Regions from separate parts of the Micrococcus antarcticus genome, predicted to be linked through region 2. Evidence: predicted binding sites of a transcription regulator. Region 2 holds the regulator's gene; the other holds the start of a gene.
The links. The regulator HspR, encoded in region 2, represses chaperone genes until heat shock. The targets are predictions, from matches to a motif close to AAGTTGAGTCNNNNNGACTCAACTT.
Positions count from the first base shown of each region.

Region 1: LG274_RS04680 (Hsp20/alpha crystallin family protein) is a predicted target of HspR. The motif match lies at 2,979-3,003, and genes of this name have one in related genera.

Region 1 covers NZ_CP085253.1:1,014,383-1,021,326, forward strand. The annotation lists gene ychF (redox-regulated ATPase YchF) at 364-1,449, opposite strand; partial or broken gene LG274_RS04675 (GMC oxidoreductase) at 1,829-2,296, shown strand; gene LG274_RS04680 (Hsp20/alpha crystallin family protein) at 2,405-2,887, opposite strand; gene LG274_RS04685 (ABC transporter ATP-binding protein) at 3,114-4,085, shown strand; gene LG274_RS04690 (ABC transporter permease) at 4,082-4,876, shown strand; gene LG274_RS04695 (sensor histidine kinase) at 4,873-6,099, shown strand; gene LG274_RS04700 (response regulator) at 6,096-6,770, shown strand; gene LG274_RS04705 (O-acetyl-ADP-ribose deacetylase) at 6,791-6,944, opposite strand, start outside.
Region 2 covers NZ_CP085253.1:1,287,069-1,294,012, reverse strand. The annotation lists gene dnaK (molecular chaperone DnaK) at 1-1,356, shown strand, start outside; gene LG274_RS06005 (nucleotide exchange factor GrpE) at 1,529-2,203, shown strand; gene LG274_RS06000 (DnaJ C-terminal domain-containing protein) at 2,257-3,237, shown strand; gene LG274_RS05995 (heat shock protein transcriptional repressor HspR) at 3,234-3,824, shown strand; gene LG274_RS05990 (alpha/beta hydrolase) at 3,803-4,825, shown strand; gene trmB (tRNA (guanosine(46)-N7)-methyltransferase TrmB) at 4,810-5,772, opposite strand; gene LG274_RS05980 (polysaccharide deacetylase family protein) at 5,798-6,944, opposite strand, start outside.

The sequences.
Region 1 (6,944 bases), 270 kb from region 2:
GATCGTGTTCGAGCGGCGAGATGCCGGTAGTTGGGCGACCGTAATGTTTAAGCTAGGACCTGCAACGATCGATCCCAGTCGAGTTCCGAGTTTTGAGTCAACGCGAGCTCCGAGTCAGCCCTCTCACCGACAAATCCCCCGCTGAACGACTTTGACCACCCTCCAACATACCACCCGAGGCGGCGTCCCAGAGACGCTCCCGCACCGCAGAAAGCAGGATCGGCCCCTGCGGAAATTCCACAGAGGCCGATCAAAGCCCCAGGTCAGCGGCACAAACGCGTAGCAACTGATGGTAGATCGGAACTCGTCCGCCGAGCCTGATCGCCAGCCGCGAAGGTAAACCCCCCTGGTCAGACGGCCTTTTTAGACATTGAACCTGAATTCAACCACGTCCCCGTCCCGCATCACGTAGTCCTTGCCCTCCATGCGCACCTTGCCGGCAGCCTTGGCATCGGCCATGGACCCGGCGGCGATTAGGTCGTCGAAGCTGACGATCTCCGCCTTGATGAAACCGCGCTGGAAGTCGGTGTGGATCACGCCAGCGGCCTCGGGCGCCGTCGCGCCGACCGGGATGGTCCACGCGCGCGTCTCCTTGGGCCCCGCCGTCAGGTACGTCTGCAGGCCGAGGGTGGAGAAGCCCACGCGGGCCAGCTGGTCCAGCCCGGACTCGTCCTGCCCGGCCATCTCCAGCATCTCGGCGGCCTCCTCCTCGGAGAGCTCCACGAGGTCGGACTCGAGCTTGGCGTCCAGGAACACGGCGTCGGCGGGGGCCACCAGATCGCGCAGGTCCTGCTGCTTGGCCTCGTCCCCCAGCACACCCTCGTCGGAGTTGAACACGTAGATGAACGGCTTGGCGGTGAGCAGGCTCAGCTCGCGCAGCCGGTCCATGTCCAGCTTGTCCTTGTCCTTCGCCGCGAAGATCGTCTCGCCCCGCTCCAGCACCGCGAGCGCGGCCTGGAGCGCCTCGAGGTCGGCGGGCTCCTTCTTCTTGCCCTTGACCTCCTTCTCGACGCGCGGGATCGCCTTCTCCACGGTCTGCATGTCCGCGATGATCAGCTCGGTGTTGATGGTCTCCATGTCCGAGGCCGGGTCCACCTTGCCGTCCACGTGGATGACGTCGCCGTCGTCGAACGCGCGCACCACCTGCGCGATCGCGTGGGCCTCACGGATGTTCGCCAGGAACTGATTGCCTAGGCCCTCCCCCTCGGAGGCGCCCTTCACGATGCCGGCGATGTCCACGAAGGACACCGTGGCCGGCAGGATGCGCTCGGAGCCGAAGATCTCGGCCAGCTGGGGCAGCCGCTCGTCCGGCAGGTTCACCACGCCCACGTTCGGCTCGATCGTCGCGAACGGATAGTTCGCCGCGAGCACGGTCTGGCGCGTCAGCGCGTTGAACAGGGTCGACTTGCCCACGTTGGGCAGTCCCACGAATCCGATAGTCAAAGCCACAGTCCGGCAGTCTACCGGCGGGCTCACCGCAGCGGAGGCGTCCCGCACCGGCCCCGTTCCGTGGGCAGAACCGGCAGCCCCGCCCGCTCCGCGGGCAGAGAGCGCGCTCTCCCCTGTTCCGGGGGCAGAACCGGCAGGGTTTTCGCTTCCGGGGGCAGAAACCTTCGCTCTCCTGCCCACGGAACCCAGAGGCCCGGCGGCCACGGGGTCCGGCAGCCCCAGCCCCCGCGTGCCCACGGAACCCAGAGACCCGCACCGCCCAGCACGCATCCCCGCCCAGATGACCGATCCGTAGGGTCGACGGGCCGCCCAGACCCCGTCGAGAGTAAGCACACCTGCGTCTGCCGACCAGAGGGCGACAGCCGAGACCGCGGGGCCACCGGGTCCACCCCACGCCAAGTCCCGCGGCACCGTGCGCCTGCGCTCCAACGACTACCGGGACAAGCCGGCCGTGGACCCGCGCTACTTCACCGACCCGGAGGGCCATGACATGGCCGTCGCGGTGGCCGGCACCCGGCTGGCCCGGGAGATCGTCTCCCAGCCGGCGATGGCGGAGTGGGCCGGCCGGGAGCTCGCCTCGGGCGTGGAGGCGCAGACGGACGAGGAGATCGCCGACTACGTGCGCCGCACCCACAACACCGTGTACCACCCGGTGGGCTCGGTGCGCAGGGGCGCCGACGACGACGCCATGAGCCCCCTGGACGCCCGCCTGCGCGTCAAGGGCGTGACAGGCCTGCGCGTGGCCGACGCCTCCGTGACGCCCGAGCACGTGACCGTGAACCCCAACATCACGTGCTTCATGATCGGTGAGAAGGCAGCGCAGCTGATCCTGGCCGATCGCGCCTGACCGCCACGCAGATGCGGCGGGCCCCCGGTGGGGGCCCGCCGCATCTGCGTTCGGGGGACGGACCGCGCGCCGGTCACGCCGGCCGCGCGCGGCTCCGTCAGAGGCCGGTCACTCGCCGGTGGTCTCGGCGGTCTCGCCCTCCACGGTCTGCCCGGCCACGGGGGCGGTGCCGCCGTGGGTGACGGAGATCTTGCGGGGCTTGGCCTGCTCCGCCACCGGGATGGTGAGGGTCAGGACGCCGTCGCTGTAGTCGGCCTGGATGCGGTCGAGGGCCAGGCCCTCGCCCAGGGTGAGCTGGCGGGCGAAGGTGCCGGCGGAACGCTCACGGGTGAGCCAGCGGCGGTCCTCGCGGGCCGGGTCCTCCTTGCGCTCGGCGCGGACGGTGAGCGTGCGCTCCTCCACGTCCACGTCGATGGAGGCCGGGTCGACGCCGGGCAGCTCGACCTCGGCGCCGAAGGCGTCGCCCTCGCGGTACAGGTTCATGGGCATGGACGCGGTGCCGGTCGCGCGGGTCGTCAGACCGTTCACCAGGCGCTCCATCTCACGGAAGGGACGCTCCATCTCACGGAATGGATCGATGGGACGGGCCATGTCGGTTCACTCTCCTCGGGAGTCGGGTGGGCGCCGCTGACACCGCGGCGTCTGACCACCACAACAGCACGCCCGGCGAACCCATTCCAGAAATCTGCGTGAACTCCGCTCAACTTCCTGAGGGACGGCCCTCACGCCTCGTCACGGCCCACCCATGACATCCGTCATGGCGCATTCCTGACGTCTGCCGCTCCCGCGGGGCGCGTCCCTCGGCAAGGCTGGAGCCATGAGCAACGCACCCGCACTCGCAACCCGGGGACTCACCCGCCGCTTCGGACCGGTCCGGGCCGTGGACGGCGTGGACCTCACCGTCCCCGCCGGCGAAGTCCTCGCCCTCCTCGGGCCCAACGGCGCCGGCAAGACCACGCTGCTGGACATGGCCCTGGGCTTCAGCCCGCCCTCGGACGGCACGGTCCGCGTCCTCGGCTCCGACCCCGTCGCCGCCGTCCGCCAGGGCCGGGTGGGCGCGGTGCTGCAGACGGGCGGCCTGCTGGAGGACCTGAGCGTCCGCGAGACCGTGGCCATGGTGGCCGGCTGCCACCGCCGCCACATCGGCGTGCCCGCCGCCCTGGAGCGCGCCGGCCTCACCGGGCTGGCCGGCCGCCGGGTGAAGAAGTGCTCCGGAGGCGAGCGCCAGCGGCTGCGCTTCGCCCTGGCCCTGCTCACCGACCCCGAGCTGCTGATCCTGGACGAGCCCACCGCGGGCATGGACGTCCGCGCCCGCCACGACTTCTGGGACACCATGCACGCCGAGGCGGACCGGGGCCGCACCATCGTGTTCGCCACCCACTTCCTCCCCGAGGCCGAGGACTTCGCGGACCGGATCGTCCTGATGCGCGAGGGCCGGATCCACGCGGACGGCACGCCCGCCGAGCTCGCCACCGGCGGGTCCGTCACCCTCACGGGCCGCTGGGCCGGCGGCGGAGACGATCCGGACGCGCCCGCCCGCCTCGCCACCGCCCTGAGCCTGCCGCAGGACGCCGTCCAGCTCGAACCACAGCACCTCTCCCCCGGCCGCCTGCGCGTGCGCGTCCCCGCCGGGGGCTCGGTCACCGGCGACGACGTCGCCCGCCACCTGCTGAACAAGCGCCTCGTCGAGGACCTGGCGATCACCCACGCCTCCCTCGACGACGTGTTCCTCTCCCTGACCGACGCCGGCCAGCCGACACCCTCCGAGCCGCAGGAGTCCCTCGCATGAGCACGACCACCACCGCCCCCGGCCGACTGTTCGGCTACGCACGCCGCGAGTTCGTCCGCAACGTGCGGATGATCGAGGGCTCGTTCTTCATCGTCGTCCTCCCCGTGGCGCTCTACCTCATGTTCGGCGCGCTCTCCGACTGGGGAGACCGCCCCGTCGGCCACGGGAACGTGTCCGCGTACACCATGACCGGCATGACCGTGTACGGGGCGGTCATGGCCACCACATCGATCGCCGGCTCGGCCGCCGTCGAGCGCCAGTCCGGCTGGGGCCGCCAGCTCTCCCTGACCGCGCTCACCCCGGGCGCCTACCTCGCCGGCAAGTGCCTCGTGGCCTTGGCCATCGCCGCCCTGCCCGTGCTCGCCGTGCTCACCGCGGGCGCGCTCACGGGCGCCGAGCTCGACGGCCCGCTGCGCTGGCTCACGACGGGCGCCCTCGCCCTGGTGTCCTCGCTGCCGTTCGCGCTGTTCGGCCTGGCGGCCGCCCTGCTCTTCCGTTCGGAGGCCGCCGTGTCCGCGGCGTCGGGCATCCTGGTGGTGTTCGGCTTCCTCGGGAACCTCTTCGTCCCGCTCTCGGGGATCATGCTGGACATCGGGCGCTTCACTCCGGTGTACGGGGCCGGCGCCCTCGCCCGATGGCCGCAGATGGAGGGAGAGAGGGCACAGATGGGAACGGAACCCGCCGCCGCTGCGGACCCGCTGTGGCTGCCGCTCGTGAACCTGCTGGCCTGGACGGCCGTGTTCGCGGTGGTCTGCCTGCTCGCCTCCCGCTCCCGGACGGCCCGCGCGTGACCCCCTCCGGCGGATCCCCGGCGCCGGCCCGCCCGGCGGTCGGCACGGCGGAGCACGACCCCGCCGTCCTGCCGCTGCACCTGTGGCCGTCCACGCTGGGGTTCGCCGGGGTGTGGCTCATCAGCTTCGGCTTCGTCCTCGTCGAGCTCCTCCGCCGGGCGTTCACGCCCGGGGACGGGCGGGGCGAGGCGATCCTGGGGGTGGCGGCCATCGCGGTCTTCATCCTCGTCTACCTGGCCGCGTTCGTGGTGCCGCGCCCGGTACGCGCGTGGCCGGCCTGGGCCAACGCGGTCCTCACCTGGCTCGTGCTCGCCGGGTGCGTGGCCGTGCTGACCCGGATCCTGGGTGTCCAGGCTCTGCTCTACTCCCCCTTCCTCGTGGCCACATGGCTCTTCCCCCACCGGCTCCGCGTGGGCCTGATCGGCGCCGGGGCCACGGTGGCCGCGGCGCTGGCGACCGGGCTGCTGTCCTTCCCCGGCGATCCGGCCCTGCCCGTCGTGCTGGGCAACCTCGCCGTCCTCCTGGTGGTGCTGGTGGGCATGCGCTTGGCGATCGCCCGGGACGACCGGGTCGTGGAGATGACGCATGAACTCGACCTCGCCGGCCAGCGGGAACGGCTCGGCCGGGATCTGCACGACATCCTGGGCCACTCCCTGACCACCATCAACGTCAAGACCCAGCTCGTGCACCGGCTGATCGACACGGACCCCGCCCGGGCCAAGGAGGAGGCCGCCGAGGTGATCGCCCTGTCCCGCACGGCCCTCGCCGAGGCGCGGGCCGCCGTCGCCGAGCTCGCCGCCCCGGAGCTGGGCGGGCAGCTCTCCCTCTCCACGGGGGCGCTGCGGGACGCCGGGATGGCCGTCGAGGCCCCGCCGCCCGGCGCGGTCACCGAGGTGCCCGAGCGTCGCCGCGCCCTGGCCGCCTGGATCGTGCGCGAGGCCGTGACCAATGTGCTCCGCCACGCCGGGGCCCGCCGGGTGCGCATCAGCCTGGACGCCCACCACGTGGCGGTGCTCGACGACGGCGCCGGACTGCCGGCCTCCGTCGCCGCGGGTGTGGGCCCCGGCACCCTCGCCGAGCGGGCGGCGGCGGAGGGCGCACGCCTCGAGGTGGGGCCGGGGCTGGGCGGGGCCGGCACCGGCGTGGCCGTGCACTGGGGCGGGAGCACGTTGGAGGCCGCGCGCGGGGTGCTGCCCGCCGCCGAGGGCAGGATGGACGCATGAGAGAGTCAGCCGACCCGGCCCCGTCCCCGGCGTCGCCGCCCTCAGCCGGTCACGGGCCCGGGGCTCCGCTGCGCCTGCTGCTGGCCGACGACCAGGCGCTCGTGCGCGGCGCCCTGGCCGCCCTCCTGGACACCGAGCCGGACCTGACCGTCGTCGCCCAGGCGGCCTCCGGGGACGAGGTGGCGGACGCGGTCGAGGCCCATGACGTGGATGTCGCCCTGCTGGACATCGAGATGCCCGGAGTGGACGGGTTCGAGGCCCTGCGCCGGATCCGGGACCGCGGCCTGGACTGCGCCGTGCTGATGGTGACGACCTTCGGCCGCCCCGGCTACCTGGAGCGGGCCCTGGCCGCCGGGGCCCGGGGATTCGTGGTCAAGGACACCCCGGCCGAGCAGCTCGCCGACGCCGTGCGCGCGGTGGCCCGCGGTGAGCGCGTGGTGGATCCCTCGCTCGCGGTGGACACCCTCGCGGCGGGGCCGAGCCCGCTGACCCCGCGGGAGGTCGACGTGCTGCGCGAAGCGCTCACGGGGGCCTCCGTCCGGGCGATCGCCGGGCGCCTGCACCTGTCCGCGGGCACGGTGCGCAACCATCTGAGCGCGGCGATCGGCAAGACGGCCACCAGCACGCGCGGCGAGGCCGCGGCGGTCGCCCGCGACCGCGGGTGGCTGTAGGGGAGGCTCAGCGGAGGCGCTCAGGTGAGATGCGCGAGCGCCGCACGGAACGCGGCCTCCGCCGTGTCGCCGTAGGGCACGAACAGCACCTCGTCCACGGTGCCGCCCACCTCGTCCGCCATCGCGTGGCAGGTCTCGACGGCGATCCGCGCCGCGTCTTCCATGGGCCAGCCG
Region 2 (6,944 bases):
GTCTTCGACCTGGGCGGCGGCACCTTCGACGTGTCCCTGCTCGAGGTCGCCAAGGACGAGGACGACTTCGCCACCATCCAGGTGCGCGCCACCTCGGGCGACAACCGCCTCGGCGGCGACGACTGGGACCAGCGGATCGTGGACTGGCTGCTCCAGCAGGCCAAGTCCAAGGGCGCGGACCTGTCCAAGGACAAGATCGCCCTGCAGCGCCTGAAGGAGGCGGCGGAGCAGGCCAAGAAGGAGCTCTCCTCGGCCACCTCCACCAACATCTCGCTCCAGTACCTCTCCGTGACCCCCGAGGGCCCGGTGCACCTGGACGAGCACCTCTCCCGCGCCAAGTTCCAGGACCTCACCAAGGACCTGCTCGAGCGCACCCGCAAGCCCTTCAACGACGTGATCAAGGAGGCCGGCGTCAAGGTCTCCGACATCGACCACGTGGTCCTCGTGGGCGGCTCCACCCGCATGCCGGCCGTCTCCGAGCTCGTGAAGGAGCTCACGGGCGGCAAGGAGCCGAACAAGAGCGTGAACCCGGACGAGGTCGTCGCGATCGGCGCCTCCGTGCAGGCCGGCGTGCTCGCCGGCGAGCGCAAGGACGTCCTCCTGATCGACGTGACCCCCCTCTCGCTGGGCATCGAGACCAAGGGCGGCGTGATGGCCAAGCTCATCGAGCGCAACACGGCCATCCCCACGAAGCGCTCGGAGACCTTCACCACGGCCGAGGACAACCAGCCCTCCGTGTCCATCCAGGTCTTCCAGGGCGAGCGCGAGTTCACCCGGGACAACAAGGCCCTGGGCACCTTCGAGCTGACCGGCATCGCCCCGGCCCCCCGCGGCATGCCCCAGATCGAGGTCACCTTCGACATCGACGCGAACGGCATCGTGCACGTCTCCGCGAAGGACAAGGGCACCGGCACCGAGCAGTCGATGACCATCACGGGCGGCTCCTCGCTGTCCAAGGAGGACATCGACCGCATGGTCAAGGACGCCGAGGCCCACGCGGACGACGACAAGAAGCGCCGCGAGGCCGCCGAGCGCCGCAACCAGGCCGAGCAGTCCGCGTACTCCGTGGACAAGCTCCTGGCCGACAACGCGGACAAGCTGCCCGAGGACGTCAAGACCGAGGTCCAGGCCGACGTCGACGCCCTCAAGGCCGCCCTGGAGCAGCAGGACAACGACGACGAGGTCAAGGCCGCGTTCGAGAAGCTCCAGGCCTCCCAGGTGAAGATCGGCGAGGCGCTCTACGCCCAGCAGGGCTCCGAGCAGCAGGCCGACGCCGGCGCCGAGGCCCCCCAGGCCGAGGACGAGGACATCGTCGACGCCGAGGTCGTCGACGAGGACGACGAGAAGAAGAACTGACGCACCCGCGCCGTCGTCGGCGCCGGCGAGCCCTGCGGCCCGCCGGCCCGACGGGGCCCGCGACAGCACCGGTGGGCCGGTCACGGCGATCGCACGTCCGTGACCGGCCCACCGGCCTCTCACCCCAGACTTCCGGCGCGCACGGCGCGCCGCCGCAGCGAAAGGACCCACCATGAGCGAGAACACCGCCGACCGCCCGGACGACGACCGGACCCCGGGCGAGAAGGGCTCCGAGGAGCAGGCCTTCACGTTCCAGGATCGCCGCCGGATCGACCCGGAGACCGGCCGCCCGCGCGGAGAGGCCGCCCCCGACGCCGAGCCGCAGGACGCGCCGGTCCAGGACGAGGGCGACGCCTTGGCGCAGGCCGCGCGCATCCTCGACGACGCCGGGGCCGAGGCCGGCGAGGCGCCGTCCGGGTCCTCCCGCGAGGCCGAGCTGGAGACGGACCTGCGCCGCCTGCAGGCCGAGTACGTGAACTACAAGCGCCGCGTGGACCGCGACCGCGACCTCGCGAAGGACCAGGGCGTCCTGAAGGCCGTTCTGGCGCTGATCCCCGTGCTGGACGACCTCGACGCGGCGCGGTCCGCCGGCGACCTGGCCGAGGGCCCCTTCGCCAAGATCGCCGAGAAGCTCGACTCCGCCCTCGCGGGCCTCGGCGTGCAGCGCCACGACCAGGAGGAGCTGGCGGGCGTCGAGTTCGACCCCGCTCTCCACGAGGCCGTCATGCGCCAGCCGCACCCCGAGATCCCCGCCGACCACGTGGTGCATGTGTTCCGCAACGGCTACGCACGGGACGGCCGCGTGCTGCGCGCCGCCCAGGTGATGGTGTCCGCCGGGGACGAGTGAGCCACGGCTGAACCGCACCGATCACCGCACCACGACGAACGAAGGGAGGCGCCATGGCCTCGCAGGATTGGATGGACAAGGACTTCTACGCGTCCCTCGGGGTGTCCAAGGACGCCTCCGAGGCCGACGTCAAGAAGGCCTACCGCAAGCTGGCCCGCACGCATCACCCGGACCAGAACCCCGGCGATGAGGCCGCGGAGAAGAAGTTCAAGGAGATCTCCGAGGCCTACGCGGTGCTCAGCGACCCCAAGGAGCGCCAGGAGTACGACGCCGTCCGCGCGATGGGCGGCGGCGCCCGCTTCACCGCCCCCGGCGGCGGGGCCGGCGGGGGCTTCGAGGACGTCTTCGGCGGGATGTTCGGCGGCGGCGCCGGACCCCGCGGCGCTCAGGCGGGCCCGGACCTGAACGACCTCTTCGGAGACATGTTCGGCGGGTTCGGCGGCCAGCCGGGCTTCGGGCCGGCCGGCGGCGGCTTCGGCCAGCAGCGGCCCGCCAAGGGTGCGGACCGCACCGCCACCACCACCATCTCCTTCCGGGGCTCGATCGAGGGCACGACGGTCTCCCTGCGGGCGGCCGACGGGGAGGTCGTGGACGTCAAGGTGCCCAAGGGCATCCGGGACGGCCAGAAGGTCCGTGCCCGCGGCAAGGGCTCGCCGGGCGCGGCGGGCCGCGGCGACCTGATCGTCACCGTGAAGGTGCGCGAGCACGAGTTCTTCCACCGCGACGGCGACACCCTCCGCATCACCGTGCCCGTCACCTTCCCCGAGGCCGCGCTCGGCGCGACCATCGAGGTGCCCACCCTCGAGAGGACCGTGAAGGTCAAGGTCCCGGCGGGCTCCGCCTCGGGCAGGACCCTGCGCCTCAAGGGCCGCGGCGTCGAGACCTCGAAGGGCGCCGGGGACCTCCTGGTCGAGCTGCAGGTGGCCGTGCCCACCGAGCTCACCGACGAGGCGCGCGCCGCCGTCGAGGCCCTCGCTGCCGCCACCGCCGGCGACGATCCGAGGCGGGAGCTGGCCCGGAGGGCCGACTGGTGAGCGCCGGGCCCCGGCGCTCCGAGGCCGCCGACCGGGCCGCCCGCGACGCGCGGGAGCGCGGCGGCGAGTGGACCGCGCCCGTGTTCGTCATCTCCACCGCCGCGGCGATGACGGACATGCACCCGCAGACCCTGCGCCAGTACGACCGCCTCGGCCTCGTGGTGCCCCAGCGCCAGGGCGGGCGGCAGCGCCGCTACTCCCGCGCCGACGTCGAGCGCCTCCAGACCATCCAGGCGCTGAGCCGCGAGGGCGTCTCCCTCGAGGGGATCCGCCGGATCGTCGCCCTGCAGCGCGAGGTGGAGCAGCTGCAGGACACCGTGGTGGAGCTCGCCTCCCAGGTGGACCGACTGCACCAGGTCTCGCGGCTGGCCCGCGTGTTCACGGTGGGTGCCGCCGGTGACGTCTCGGCGCGCTACGCCGACCGCCGCTCGGGCGCCGGCCGCCCGGACGGCGTCGCCCCCGCGTCCGGAGCCGCGGAGCCGGGCACCCCGTCCGGCGCCGCGCGGCGCGGTGCGGCCGTGCGCGCCCTGCCCGCGGGCACCGCCCGTTCCCGCCGGATCCTCGCGTGGAACCCGCCGCAGGCCTGACGCCGCTGGCGTTCACGGCCCCGCAGCGCGCCGCCCGCCGGGAACGGCTGCGGGAGGACCTGGGCCGGAAGGACCGGCTCGACCCGCGGAGCCGCGCCGCGCTGGAGGGCCTCGCCCACGCGCTCGCCCCGGACTCCATGGACCGTGCCCTGCCGGCGCGCGAGCTGCTGGCCCACGACCTCGAGGGCCGCGGTGGGCCCACCGCCGCCGTGTGCGCTGGAGACCCCGCCACCGCCACCCATCTGACCTGGATGGTCTCCGGCATGGGCATCCGCCCGGACACCGCCCTGTGGGGCGCGGCGCACGAGGCCGCTCAGCTGGCCGCGGCCCAGCACGCGGCGGGGGCGCCCCGCCCCGTCGTCGTCGCGTGGCTGCGCTACCCCGCACCCGCGCCGTGGCGCGTGGTCCTCGACCGCCCCGCGCGGGAGGCCGGCCGGCAGCTCGCCGACGACGTCGCCGCGTGGTGGGCACACCTGCACGCGTCGGGGCTGCGCGCCCGCGGCACCGCGGTGCACGGGGCCGTGGACGCCCACTCGTACGGCTCCCTCGTGGCGGGGCACGCCCTGCGAGAGCTCGACGAGCGGGGGCTCCTTCCGGCCGACTCCGCGGCCACCGATCCCACGCCCCACAGCGCGGAGCGCCCCGTCGAGACCCTGGTGGTGTCCGGGGCGGTGGGCCTGCCGCTCGCCCTCCTCTCGGGAGCCCGTGCGCTCGGCGCGGCCACCGGCCGGGTGTTCGAGGCCCGCGCGCCCGGAGACGTGCTCTCCGTCCTCGGCCGGCTCGGCGGGCTGCGGCAGGCCTGGCCCGGCGCCGTCGCCCTGCCCGTGGACCCCGTCCCGGGGATGGACGGGGCCGCCGTGCGCGGCCACGACACCTCGCGCTGGACGCCCGCGGCCGGCGACGACGCGCCGCGGGGCTACCGCGATCCGGGCTCCGTGACGCTCGCGGCCGCCGCCCGCGTCACCGCGGGCCAGCCGCTCGGCCTTCAGCGCCTCCGGTAGGCGAGGTCGAAGACGAGCCGGCCGGCGCGCTGGGACTTGGCCTCGAAGCTCGTGACGGGGCGGCCCTCGAACCGCGGAGCCCACCCGCCCTCGTGGTCCACCGGGTCCTCCGCCTCGCTCGCGGCCACGGCCTCCCCGAGTCCCGCGCGCAGGGGGCGCTCCTCGGCGGCCGCGTCCTCCCATCCGGCGGGCAGCGGCTGCGCGCCCACCTCGAGCTCGCGGCCCTCGCGGCGCACGCGGGTCAGCGGGGAGTCCTCCCCGGACGCGCGGCCCGGGAAGAGGTTCTCGAACTCGGGGTGGGCCTCCAGGACCTCGCGCATCTGCACGGCGTACCCGGACCAGTCGGTGGCCAGGCGCAGCACGCCGCCGGGGGCGAGCACGCGGGCCACGCGGTCCGCGAAGGCGGGGGAGACGAGGCGGCGCTTGTGGTGGCGCTTCTTGTGCCACGGGTCCGGGAAGAACACCCACACCTCGCCCACGGAGCCGGGCTCGAGCAGCTGGTCCAGCAGCTCGGGGGCGTTGGCCTCCACGGCCCGCACGTTGGTGAGCCCGCGGTGCTCCACCTGCGCCATGAGCGCCGCGAGCCCCGGCACGTACACCTCCACCGAGAGCACGTTCCAGTCCGGCCGGTCCGCCGCGCCCTGGGCGGTGGACTCGCCCAGGCCCGAGCCGACGTCCACGAGCAGCGGGGCCTCCCGCCCGAACACGGCCCCCCAGTCCAGGTGGGCGTCCGGGGACACGGAGGTGGCCGCCCGGTGGCGGGGGACGTCCACGAGCACGGTGTCCGCGAGGCGGTCCCACACGGCCTGCTTGCCGGAGGTGAGGCGGGCGCCGCGGCGGACGAAGGAGACCGGCTCCATGCGGTGCAGTGCGGGGTCCTTCTCGGTGTTGTGGTCGTGCGGGTGGGCCGCGTCGGCGGACGGGGCGGGGGCGGTGTGCTCAGTCATCCGCACGATCCTCCCACGGCGGCGCTCAGGGGTGCAGGCCGGAGCCCGTCGTGTGACCGGCGGCCACGCCCCCCGTGATGCGGTCCACGGTCACGAACGTGTAGCCCTCCGAGCGCAGGTGCGCGATGACGGCGGGGACGGCGTCCACGGTGGTGGAGTGGATGTCATGCATCAGCACGATCCCGCCCGGGCGGGCCCCCGCCTTCACGGCGGCGAGGGTCTGTGCGGGGCTGCGGTGCTCCCAGTCCCGGGTGTCCACGCTCCAGGTGACCGATCCCGCGCGGGGCAGCCCGCCGAGGGTGGCCAGCACCGACTCGTTCAGCGCCCCGTAGGGGGCGCGCACGGTGCTCGGGCTGACGCCGGCCGCGCGGACGGCGGCGTCCGTCGCCGCGATCTCCTGGCGCACCTGCCCGGCCGTCAGCGTCGTGAGGTTGGGGTGGGTGTAGCTGTGGTTGCCCACCTGGTGGCCCTCCGCCGCCATGCGGGCGATCATCGCGGGGTTGAGCTTCGCGCTCTGCCCCACCACGTAGAAGGTGGCCGGGACCTGCTCGGCGGAGAGGACGTCCAGGAGGCGGCCGGTGTGCCGGCCCGGGCCGTCGTCGAAGGTGAGGGCGATGCACCGGGTGACGGCGCAGTCCACCGGGGCCTGGCGCACGGGGCCGGCGGGCGCCGGGGCCGTGGAGGGCTGCGGCGCCGCCGAGGCGGAGCTCGCAGGGGCCGAGGCGCTCGGCCCAGAGGAGCCGGGGGCGGTCGCACCCGTGCCGGCGGACGCGCTCGGCGCGGCCGGGCGAGGGGAGGCGGGCTGCTGCACGGGCGCGGGGCGCACATCCTGCGGTGCGATCCGCTCGACGGGGATCACGGGCTTCGGGGTGGTCACGGCGACCGGCGTGTCCTCGGGAGCGACGCCGGGCTTCGGACCGCCGAGGTCCTGTGCGGCGGGGACCCCGCGGTCCTGCGCGACGACGGGTGCCGGGCGGTCCTGGGTGCGGGCGTCCGCACCGGGGCGCGAGGGCGACGCCGACGAGGCGGGTGCGGAGGCGTCCTGCCGTCCCTCGGCGGAGGAGCCGCGCTCGTCCTGGCCCTCGGCCGACCCGGCGGAGGAGGACTCGGCGGCACCGCGTGCGTCCTCGGCCTCCTCGGCATGCGTCGCGGCCGACGTCGACTCCTGGCCC